Regions from separate parts of the Methylobacterium sp. Leaf102 genome, predicted to be linked through region 1. Evidence: predicted binding sites of a transcription regulator. Region 1 holds the regulator's gene; the other holds the start of a gene.

Region 1 (5,977 bases):
CTCCTACGCCTCGGCGATCCTCGTCCTCCTCGTTCTCTTCGGCATCCTCGCCTCCATCGCGTATGGCGGCTGGCCGGCCTTCGCCGAGTTCGGCCCCGGCTTCATCACCTCGAGCGCCTGGAACATCGGCCAGGAGCAATACGGTGCCTTCGTCGCCATCGTGGGCACCCTGGCCTCGGCGATCCTCGCTCTCCTCATCGGCGTGCCGCTGTCCCTCGGCATCGCCATCTACCTGACGCAGCTCTGCCCCGGCTGGGCGCGCAAGCCCGTGGCGATGACCATCGAGCTCCTCGCCTCGGTGCCGAGCATCATCTACGGCATGTGGGGCCTGTTCATCTTCGCGCCCCTGTTCGCCCGCTTCGTGCAGATGCCGGTGTCGAACCTCGTGGAGGGGATGCCCATCGTCGGCACCCTGTTCTACGCCCGCGTGCCCTCGGGCGTCGGCATCCTCACCGCCGGCATCATCCTCGCCATCATGATCGTGCCGTTCGTGGCCTCGATCACCCGCGACATGCTCGACCAGATCCCGACGGTGCTGCGCGAGAGCGCCTACGGCATCGGCTGCACCACCTGGGAGGTGGTGCGGCACGTCCTCGTGCCCCAGGCCTCGGTCTCGATCATCGGCGCGATCATGCTCGGCCTCGGCCGCGCCCTCGGCGAGACCATGGCGGTGACCTTCGTCATCGGCAACGCCAACCGCCTCTCGGCCTCGGTGTTCGATCCGGGCTCCACCATCGCGTCCCGCATCGCCAACGAGTTCAACGAGGCCGACGGCCTGCAGCTGAACTCCCTGATGGCGCTCGGCTGCATCCTGTTCGTCATCACCTTCCTCGTCCTGATCGTCGCCCGCCTGCTCGTCCGGCGCGTGAAGGTCGCTTGAGTCCGGCCGGAGACACCACCATGGACGCGCTCAACACCGTCACCGCCGCGCCGCCCCTCCAGGCGAGCCGGGTCCGCTCGGGACGCCGGGTCGCCGACAAGCTGCTCATCGGCGCCAGCACGGTCGCGACCCTCATCGGCATCCTCGTGCTCGGCTCGATCCTGGCCATGCTGATCATCGAGGGCGTGAAGGGGTTCTCGCCGCTCCTCTTCACCGAGCCGACGCCCGGGCCCGGCTCCGAGGGCGGCGGCATCGCCAACGCGATCCTCGGCAGTCTGGTGATGACCTTCCTGGGCATCCTGGTCGCGACGCCGGTGGGCGTCATGGCCGGCACCTTCCTCGCGGAGTACGGCCGCAACTCGAAGCTCGCCGACCTCATCCGCTTCCTCAACGACATCCTGCTCTCGGCACCCTCCATCCTCATCGGCCTGTTCGTCTACACCCTGATGGTGCGGCCCATGGGGAGCTACTCGGGCTGGGCCGGCGCCGTGGCGCTCGCCATCATCGCCACCCCGGTCATCGTCCGCACCACCGAGGACATGCTGCGCCTCGTGCCCTCGACCCTGCGCGAGGCCGGCGCGGCGCTCGGGGCCCCGCCCTCCAAGGTGATCACCGCCATCACGTGGCGCGGGGCCTCCGCCGGCATCGTCACCGGCATCATCCTGGCGCTCGCCCGCATCGCCGGCGAGACCGCGCCGCTCCTGTTCACGGCGCTCAACAACAACAGCTGGTTCTCACCCAACCTCATGGGCGGCGTGCCGAACCTGCCGGTGATGATCTACCAGTTCGCCCTCTCGCCCTACGGCAACTGGCAGCAGCTCGCCTGGGCCGGCGCCCTCCTGATCACCGTCACGATCCTCGCCCTCTCGATCGTGGCCCGCTTCGTCATCAAGAGCGAGCGCGCGCGCTGATCCGCGCCCCGTTCGCCCCGCCCCCGTTCGACCTGAAGGACCCGCAACCGATGAACGCCGCCAACGGGATCACCTCCGCGCAGCTCACCGGCCGCCACAAGGCGGACGAGAGTTCCCCCGTCCGCATCGCCGTGAAGGATCTGAACTTCTACTACGGCACCTTCCACGGCCTGAAATCCGTGAACCTCAACTTCCACGACCGGCAGGTCACCGCACTCATCGGTCCGTCGGGCTGCGGGAAATCGACCCTGCTGCGCACCTTCAACCGCATCTACAGCCTCTACCCCGACCAGCGCGCCGAAGGGGAGATCCTGCTCGACGGCCAGAACGTCCTCGACGCCAGGGTCGACCTGAACGAGCTGCGCTCGCGCATCGGCATGGTGTTCCAGAAGCCGACGCCGTTCCCGATGTCGATCTACGACAACGTCGCCTTCGGCCTGCGCCTCTACGAGAAGCTGCCGAAAGCCGACCTCGACGTGCGCGTGGAGGAGTCCCTGCGCAAGGCTGCCCTGTGGGACGAGGTGAAGGACAAGCTCAAGCAGTCCGGCATGGGCCTCTCGGGCGGCCAGCAGCAGCGCCTGTGCATCGCCCGCACGGTGGCGCAGCGCCCCGAGGTGATCCTGTTCGACGAGCCGACCTCGGCCCTCGACCCGATCTCGACGGGCCGCATCGAAGAGCTCATCGAGCAGCTGCGGTCCGAATTCACCATCGTCATCGTCACGCACAACATGCAGCAGGCGGCGCGCATCTCGCAGTTCACGGCGTTCATGTATCTCGGCGAACTCGTCGAGTTCGGTCCGACCACGCGGATCTTCATGAACCCCGAGAAGCGCCAGACCCAGGACTACATCACCGGCCGCTTCGGCTGATTTCTTGGGAGAGGGGGCGGCTCCTCCGCCGCAGCCCGCCCCACCCCGCCCTGTGGCAGGTTTCCCCGAACGAGACCTGACCGAGGAGTGCGACATGCCCGACCACATCGTCAGTTCCTACGACACCGACCTCGAAGACCTGCGGCGGTCCATCTCCGAGATGGGCGGCATCGCCGAGAAGATGATGACGGAGGCGAGCGACGCCCTCGTGCGCCGCGACGTGCCCCTGGCCCAGGCGGTCATCGCCGCCGATCACCGCCTCGACACCCTGCAGCGCGAGATCGAGGAGCGCTCGATCCTGCTCATCGCCCGGCGCCAGCCCATGGCCATCGACCTGCGCGAGACCGTGTCGGCGATCCGGGTCTCGAACGACCTCGAGCGCATCGGCGATCTCGCCAAGAACGTCGCCAAGCGCGTGGTGGCGATCGCGGACCAGATCCAGCCGCAGAAGATCGTCATCGGCGTCCAGCACATGAGCGACCTGGTGCAGGAGCAGCTCAAGGACGTCCTCGACGCCTATGCCAGCCGCGACACCAAGGCGGCCCTCGACGTATGGGAGCGCGACGACGCCATCGACGCCCTGTACAACTCGCTGTTTCGCGAGCTCCTGACCTACATGATGGAGGATCCGCGCAACATCTCGTTCTGTACGCACCTGCTGTTCGTCGCCAAGAACATCGAGCGTATCGGCGACCACACCACCAACATCGCCGAGACGATTCACTACCTCGTCACCGGCGCCAACAGCCTGGCGGAGAGCGATCGTCCCAAGAACGACGCTTCGAACTACGCCACGGTGGACATGCCGCCCCTCGGCCTGACCACGGGCGCCTGAGGGGAGCCCTCGTCGAGGGCGCGAAAGACCAAGGGTTCGAGCCCTGCCCGCCCCGCCATGGGTCGGGCGGGGTTCCGGGCCGCATGAGCGGGCGGTTGTGATGAGTACGCGGATCCTCATCGTCGAGGACGAGGAGGCCCTGACCCTCCTGTTGCGCTATAATCTCGAGGCCGAAGGGTTCGAGGTCGATTCCGCCGCGCGCGGCGACGAGGCCGACCTGCGGATGCAGGAGCAGGTGCCCGACCTCGTGCTGCTCGACTGGATGCTGCCCGGCCTGTCGGGGATCGAGCTGTGCCGCCGGATCCGGGCGCGCCGGGAGACCGAGCGCCTGCCGGTGATCATGCTGACGGCCCGGGGCGAGGAGGGCGACCGCATCCGCGGCCTCGGCACCGGGGCCGACGACTATATCGTCAAGCCGTTCTCCGTGCCGGAACTGCTCGCCCGCGTGCGCGCGCTCCTGCGCCGGGCCAAGCCGGCCCACGTGGCCAACCTGCTGGTGGCCGGCGACATCGAGCTCGACCGTCTCAGCCACCGCATCCGCCGCGAGGGCCGCGAGATCCATCTCGGTCCGACGGAGTTCAAGCTCCTCGAATTCCTCATGCGCAGTCCCGGGCGCGTGTTCTCGCGCGAGCAGCTGCTCGACGGCGTCTGGGGGCACGACGTCTACATCGACGAGCGTACCGTGGACGTGCACGTCGGGCGTTTGCGCAAGGCCCTGAACCGGCCCCGGCAGAGCGACCCGATCCGCACGGTCCGGGGCTCGGGCTACTCGTTCGACGAGATGTTCGCCGGCACCGAGTGACGCGCCGGCCGCAAGCGCGGAGCGTGACCCGCTCGGATTCCCGGCGGCACGACGATCGCGATCGCCTCAGCGAAATCCGCCGACCCTGCGGTCGCGCTTGCGCTCGGCCGCCGGCTGGTAGGCGATCTGGGCGTGGTGGGTGCAGTAGGGCAGGCCGGTGATGGCGCGGTCGCCGCAATAGTGGAAATCGGGCGACGTCGGGTCCCCGAGGGGCCAGCGACACATGGATTCGCGCAGATCCATGATCGTGACCCTGCGCGAGGCCGCCAAGCCCACGGCCTCGATCCGGGCCACGAGCACCGGCGCGGCGCGCGTATCCGCGGGAGCGGGCTGCATCGCGACGACGGATCCGGCCTCGACCGCCGCGGTTCCGGACGGTTCGCTGTCCCGGCCCACGGTCCCGAGCATGGGGGCATCGATCCCGAGCCCTTGGATTTCGGTGTCCCGATGCCCGGTCTCGTGGTCCGCGGATTCCGGTTGTCCGGGCTCCTGGCCCGCGCCCTCGCGGACCGGCTTCTTGCGGGGGAGGGTGTCGGGCCCTTTCGCCACGCGGCCGGACAGGCCGAGACGATGGACCTTGCCGATGACGGCGTTGCGGGTCACGCCACCGAGTTGCGTGGCGACCTGGCTCGCGCTCAGGCCGTCCTGCCACAGGCGACGCAGGAGATCGACGCGCTCGTCCGACCAGCTCGGAACCGTTTCGGTCATCGCCCCCTCCGACATCGTGCACCGATCACCGCATGTATCACGGGCGCGAAGGACCGGCGGCGGAGCTCCGCAGCGTAAGGTCCCGGGACCGGACAGGTGACGTTCGCCTCGGGCTCTCTTCGGCGACGGTCGAACCGTACAGGAGCGCCCGAGTCCGAGGCAAGAGCGGCCTTGACCGCGTCCGGGCGGGCGACGGGGTTTTCACCGTCAAAGCCAAGTTGGCAAAGCCAAGTTTGCAAACCCAGGTTTGCAAGGACGAGTTCGCAAAGCCGTGCCCGGCTCTCTCCGCCGCGAGGGACTCGCATTGCCGGTGGGTGACGGGCGGCCTATCTGACGGGCAGTCCATGCGTGCCGAACGGTGCGCCGGTCCGACCCCGCCAACCCCCCGGCAGGAGACTTCATGCGTCTGTCCCGCGCCACGGCCTGCCTCATCCTGTCCGCCAGCGGGGCGTCGGCCGCCGAGCCCGTGCCCCTCGCCAGCCACCGCGCGGTCTACGACCTGTCGCTCGCCCAGAGCGGCGGCACCCGGGCGGTGGAGAGCGCGCGCGGGCGCATCGTCATCGATTTCTCGGGCGACGCCTGCAAGGGCTACACGATGCAGACCCGGCAGGTGACGGTGCTGGAAAGCGGCGAGACCGGCAGCCGCACCTCGGACCTGCGCAACACCACCTTCGAGAGCGCCGACGGGCGCAGCTACCGCTTCAAGGTCAGCACTTTGCTCAACGGCACGCCCGGCCAATCCGTGGACGGCACCGCCGAGACGGTGGCCGATGCCCTCAAGGTTCGCCTGAAGGAGCCCAAGCGCGACGGGTTCCAGGCGAGCGGAGAGGTGCTGTTCCCGACGGTCCACATGCGCCGTCTCATCGCGGCGGCGCGCGAGGGCCGGACGACCCTCTCGGTGAAGGTCTACGACGGCACCGACGACGGCCGGAAGGTCTACGACACCCTGGCGGTGATCGGGCGCCCGGCCAC
Region 2 (5,977 bases), 150 kb from region 1:
AGGGGCTCATCACAGAACTCAACCGCGATCGTCCCGACCTCGTCATCGCGTCGGGGGATTTCACCATGCGTGCGCGCAAGGTGGAGTACGCGGCGGCCCGGGCCTTCCTGGCACGCCTCGACGCGCCGTGGATCGCCGTGCCGGGCAACCACGACATCTCGCCGTTCCACCTCGTGCAGCGCTTCCTCCGGCCGTTCGCGCGCTACCGCCGCTACATCGCGCCCAGCACGGAGCCGACCCATCTCGACGACGAGATCGGCATCGTCTGCCTCAACACAGTGCGGACCTGGGCGCCCGAGGCCGACTGGTCGCAGGGCAAGATCCGGCGGCGCCAGATCGTGCAGGCCGAGGCGCGGCTCGCCGCCATGCCGGCGCACGTGTTCCGGATTGTGGTGGGACATCACCCGTTCATGCCGCCGCCCTGGGACGAGGAAGCCCGCCTCGTCGGCCGCGCCGACCTGGCGCTCGCCGCGTTCCGGCGCCAGGGCGTCGGACTGACCCTCGCCGGCCACCTCCACCGGCACTACGCCCGGTTCGCCGAAGCCGACGCCTCGGGTGCTGCGAACGACACGGTGGACCGGGGCGTCATGCGGGGCCGACGCGGGCATCTGCTCGCGGTCCAAGCGGGTTCGGCCACCTCGACCCGCCTGCGCGGCTCCGAACCCAACGCCTACAACCGCATCGTCATCGCGGACGGCGCCGCCACCGTGACCGTGCGGCTGTGGCATGGCAGCGGTTGGCGGGACGCCGAGTAGGCTCCTCGGTGACCGGCTATTTGCCGATCCAGTCGTGGCCGGCCACCACCACCTCGACGGGACGCGTCCAGGTGCCGGGCTGGTCGGTGGCGCCGGAGCCCAGGGCGCACTGTACCATGACGCTGTCGCTCCAGCGGCCGTACTTGTAGCCCACCGCCGGCAGCAGCCCGACGCGCACGAACCCGCAGGCCTCGTGCAGGCGCAACGAGGCCTCGTTCTTCGCGTCGATGTAGCCGATCATCTGGCGGTAGCCGCCGGCCGCGCAGGCCTCGATGAGGGCCGGCAGCAGGCGCCGGCCGATGCCGGCGTGCAGGTGCTCGTGGTGGACGTAGATCGAGTGCTTGAGGGTGTAGCGGTAGGCCGGCCGCTTGCGGAACGGCACCGCGTAGGCGTAGCCGGCCACCACCCCGTCGCGGTCGGCGACGAGGTGCGGCAGGCGCTTCTTGCGCATGGCCTTGCGGCGCTTCTTGAGGTCGTCCGGATGGAGCGGATCCTCCTCGAAATCGCCGACATCGCCGACCCCGCGCCGGATGTGGTGGGCGTAGATGTCCACCATGTCCGCCACGTCGGCATCCGACGAGGGTCGGATGACGAGGTCGGGGTCGCCGGCCAGCGCCGGCATCAGCGGGTCTCGCGCATGACATACGTGTGGAACCGGATGGTGCCGTCCGGATCCACGTTGCGGAACACGCCCTGGATCTCGGCCTCGAACCCGGGGAACAGGTTCGCGGAGCGCTCGAACATCTTGAAATAGTCCAGCATGGGTTTCGCCCGCTCGTCCAATCGCTCGCCCGGCAGCACCGTGCCGATGCCCGGCGGGTAGACCAGAAGCAAGGTCGTCGCCACGCGCCCTTCCGCCTCCGCGATGGGCACGTAATCGACGTTGTTGCGGGTGAGCTGCTGCACCGCTTCCTTGGGCGTCATCACCATCTCGGGCAGGTGCCCCGGCTCGAACTGCTTGCGCTGGAGGGCGCTGGTGCCGGCCTCACGGTGGAAGGCGTGGAAATCGGCGCAGAGATCGCGCAGGCGCACGCCCTTGTAGCGGTTGGGCCGGCGCCGGACGAACTCGGGCATCGCCTCTTCGAGCGGCACGTTGTCGTCGTGCAGGCGCTTGAAGGCGACCAGGCCCGAGATCAGCGTGCCGGCCTTGGAGGATTCGACGCCCGGCGTCAGCAGGAAGAGCAGCGAGTTGAGGTCGTTCTTCTCCGGCACGATGCGGTTCTCACGCAGGTACTGGGCGACGATGGGCGCGGGCACGCCGTGCTCGGCGTATTCACCTGTACGCCGGTCGAAGCCCGGGGTGAGCACCGTGAGCTTGTTCGGGTCGGTCATGGCATAATCGGGCACCACGTGCGTGAAGCCGTGCCAGGCCGCGCCCGGAGTCAATTCCCAGTACTTGGCGTTGCTGGCGAGTTCGTCCGTGGAGATGCTCTCCCACGGCACCTTGCCATCCGGGCCCTTCACGGTGTCGGGCACGAAGGGGTCGAAGAACCAGCGGCGGAGGGGATCGCCCTCCTTCTCCTCGAACTCGCGGCGGATGGCCCGGACCTTCTTGCGCCACTCGATGCCGAGCCGAATGGTGTCGTCCCAGAGGACGACGCCGGAGCGGCCCTTCATCATCTGCGCGCCCACATCGAGGGAGGCGAACAGGGGATAGAACGGCGAGGTCGAGGCGTGGACGAGGAAGGTCTCGTTGAAGCGCCGGTGCTCGATGCGGCGGGTCTGGCCGCGGATGTGGCTGTCTTTGGTGTGGATCTGCGAGGCCTGGGAGAAGCTCGCCAGCTGCTTGTGGGTCGATTGCGTGGCGATGATGCCCGGTGAGGTCTCGTCCAGCCCCTTCAGGCCCATGGCGAAGCGCCCGGCGAAGAGCGGGTGGAACTTCATGAAGCCCGCCCAGGCCTCGTCGAACAGGATGTAGTCGCAGAGGTGCCCGATCCGATCGAGGATCATCTGCGCATTGTAGATCGTGCCGTCGTAGGTGCATTGCTCGACCACCGCCACGCGGAACGGGCGCTCGCGCTTCCACGCGTCGGGGTCCTTCACCAGGGGATTGGTGCGGATCTTTTCGCGGATCGCCGTCTCGTCCAGGGCCTCGGCGTACATGGGGCCGATCAACCCGAAGCAGTTGCGATCGGTCTCGATGAACACCGGCACGGCGCCGCCGAGGAACAGGGCGCCGTGATGCGCGGCCTTGTGGTTGTTGCGGTCGAACAGCACGAGGTCGCCCTCCGCCACCAGGGCCGACAGCACGATCTTGTTCGAGGCCGAGGTGCCATTGAGGACGAAGTAGGTCTTCTCCGCCCCGAAGATGACGGCGGCTTCCTTCTGCGCCTTCAGGGCGGGCCCCTCGTGGACGAGGAGGTCGCCGAGATCGAGGACGGAATTGTCGAGGTCGTCGCGAAAGATCGCCTCGCCGAGGTGCTCGACGAAGATGCGGCCGATGGGCGAGCGGTTGTAGAAGATCCCGCCGTTGTGGCCGGGACAGGTCCAGAGCTGATTTCCCTGCTCGGCGTAGTCGACCAGGGCGCCGAAGAACGGCGTCTTCAGGGTCTCGGCGTATTGCTTCACCCGGCTGACGAGGCCGCGGGCGATGTATTCGGGGGTTTCTTCGGCAAGGAAGATGTAGCCGTCGATGAAGTCCAGCACCTCGACGGGGATGTCTTCCAGACGCTTGCGGCGGACCATGATCACGATGGGCATTTCCAGCCCGCGTTTCCGCATCAGGTTGATGAGCGCCGCCGCCTTGCCGTCCAGCCCGCGCTTGCCCCAATCCACCACCATGCAGCCGATGGCGGCGTCGGTCTGGACCGCGATGGCCGCATCTTCGACGCGCCGCGCCCGCACCACCTCGAAGCCGAGCTTCTCAATGGAGGTGAGGATTTGCTGGACGCGCACGCCCTCGAGATCGTCCGGATCGAAGTTCGGCGCGCACATCAGCACGGTGAAGCGGCGGAAGAAGTCCATGCGGGAAAAGGCTCCGTGGTGTTTGGCGCGCACCGTTCGCGACGGGACGTGACGCTTCGATGACAGTTGCGGAGGGGCGGCGGCTTTTCGAGGGCGACACGGCCGGGTTCGGCGCCGGCGGCCGGCGGCATCACCCATAGACCGATGGCGCACCGATCGCCCGTAGCAGCACTGTCACACGCGCCTGCTCTAACGCCAGCGATCGGGATTCGAGCGACGGGCGGGACGGCGGCAATGGATCAGGGGCAACGGGCAGGCACCTTCGACATCGAGGCGATCCGCCGCGAAGTCGCCGACGATTTCGACGAAGAACTCGAAATGGAGATGGAGGAGGAGCGTCTCGAACGCCTCGCCGATGCCGTCGGGGACGGTCCACGCGCGCCGCAGATGGACCGCCGACGCTATTTCCGCGAGCTGTTCCGGCTCCAACACGAGCTGGTGCGCCTGCAGGATTGGGTGCAGGCTCAGAAGCTGCGCGTCGTCGTGATCTTCGAGGGCCGGGATTCCGCCGGCAAGGGCGGGGCGATCAAGCGCATCACCCAACGCCTCAACCCCCGCGTCTGCCGCGTCGCCGCCCTGCCGGCCCCGAGCGAGCGCGAGCGCACGCAATGGTACTTCCAGCGCTACGTGACCCACTTGCCCGCCGGCGGCGAGATCGTGCTGTTCGACCGCTCCTGGTACAATCGCGCCGGCGTCGAGCGCGTGATGGGCTTCTGCACGCCCGACGAGGTGGAGGAGTTCTTCCGCTCCGTGCCGGAATTCGAGCGCATGCTGGTGCGCTCAGGGATCATCGTGCTGAAATACTGGTTCTCGATCACCGACGAGGAGCAGGAGCTGCGCTTCACCATGCGGATCCACGATCCGCTGAAGCAGTGGAAGCTCTCGCCGATGGATGTGCAGTCGCGCCGCCTGTGGGAGGATTACACCAAGGCCAAGGAAGTGATGCTCGCCCGCACCCACATCCCCGAGGCGCCGTGGTGGGTGGTCGAGGCCGTGGACAAGAAGAAGGCCCGGCTCAACTGCATCGCCCACCTCCTGTCGCAGATCCCCTACGGCGCGGTGGCGCACCCGGCCGTCCAGCTGCCCGAGCGCGAGCGCCACGACGACTACGCCCGCCAGCCGGTCCCGCCGGAGATGTTCGTGCCGAGCCTGTTCTGAGACGACCGCCCCCGGGTTGATCCGGGCCGCCGGGATGGGCAGACCCGGGGCTGGAATTCCACGCGACCCCGGACCCGCCATGACCAGCCCTGCGCGCGACACCGACGAGCTCCTGTTCACGCAGGACGGGGCCGGCATCGCCCGCCTCGTCCTCAACCGGCCCCAGGCCCGCAACGCCCTCACCTTCGCGATGTATCAGGGGATCATCGACCGCTGCGCGCGGATCGAGGCCGACCCGTCCGTGCGGGTGCTGGTGATCACGGGCGCGGGCGAGAAGGCGTTCGCGGCCGGTACCGACATCGCCCAGTTCCGCGGCTTCGCCTCGGCCCAGGACGCCCTGGACTACGAGCGGTTCATGGATCGGGTGATGGGTGCCCTCGAGCGCCTGCGGGTGCCCGTCATCGCGGCCATCGCGGGGGCCTGCACGGGCGGCGGGGCGGCCATCGCGGCGGCCTGCGACCTGCGGGTCGCCACCCGCGACGCGCGCTTCGGCTTTCCCATCGCGCGGACGCTGGGCAACTGCCTGTCGCTCGCCAACCTGAAGCGCCTCTCCGGGCTCGTCGGCCCGGCCCGGGTCAAGGACATGATCTTCACCGCCCGCCTCGTCGGGGCCGAGGAGGCGCTGGCCATCGGCCTCGTCGGCGAGGTGGTGGCGGATGCAGATGCCCTCGCGGTCCGCGCCACCGAACTCGCCACCCTCGTCGCCGGCCACGCGCCCCTCACCCTCCACGCCACCAAGGAGGGCCTGCGCCGGCTTCAGGACGCCGACGACACGGCCGGCGAGCGCCCCGGCGACGACCTCATCCGCCTCTGCTACACGAGCGCCGATTTTCGCGAGGGAATGGAAGCGTTCCTGGGCAAGCGGGCGCCGGATTGGCGGGGGCGGTGAGAACCGGTCACTTCGGCGGAGCGTCCTGGAGCATGGCACGCCGAAGAATCGCGTTCAGCTTCGTCTGGTAGCCGCGCCCGCCGGTCTTGAGCCAAGCGAGCACGTCCGCGTCGAGGCGAACGGTGACCTGAGCCTTGATCGGACGGTAGAACGGATTGCGCTGGGCGTTGGCGAAGAACGCCTCCGTCAGCGGCGGGATATCGCTGTAGTC

Evidence for each region. The regulator PhoB, encoded in region 1, activates phosphate uptake and scavenging genes when phosphate is short. The targets are predictions, from matches to a motif close to TGTCATNNANCTGTCAT.
Region 2: ASF27_RS02680 (Orn/Lys/Arg decarboxylase N-terminal domain-containing protein) is a predicted target of PhoB. The motif match lies at 3,768-3,784, and genes of this name have one in related genera.

Annotation. Positions count from the first base shown of each region.
Region 1 is NZ_LMMX01000001.1:700,019-705,995, reverse strand. Features, by position in the region: gene pstC (phosphate ABC transporter permease subunit PstC) at 1-880, shown strand, start outside; gene pstA (phosphate ABC transporter permease PstA) at 901-1,791, shown strand; gene pstB (phosphate ABC transporter ATP-binding protein PstB) at 1,842-2,660, shown strand; gene phoU (phosphate signaling complex protein PhoU) at 2,755-3,495, shown strand; gene phoB (phosphate regulon transcriptional regulator PhoB) at 3,596-4,297, shown strand; gene ASF27_RS03385 (GcrA family cell cycle regulator) at 4,364-5,005, opposite strand; gene ASF27_RS03380 (cell envelope integrity EipB family protein) at 5,406-5,977, shown strand, end outside.
Region 2 is NZ_LMMX01000001.1:553,344-559,320, forward strand. Features, by position in the region: gene ASF27_RS02670 (metallophosphoesterase) at 1-755, shown strand, start outside; gene ASF27_RS02675 (GNAT family N-acetyltransferase) at 772-1,377, opposite strand; gene ASF27_RS02680 (Orn/Lys/Arg decarboxylase N-terminal domain-containing protein) at 1,377-3,719, opposite strand; gene ppk2 (polyphosphate kinase 2) at 3,954-4,877, shown strand; gene ASF27_RS02690 (enoyl-CoA hydratase/isomerase family protein) at 4,957-5,766, shown strand; gene ASF27_RS02695 (BrnA antitoxin family protein) at 5,774-5,977, opposite strand, start outside.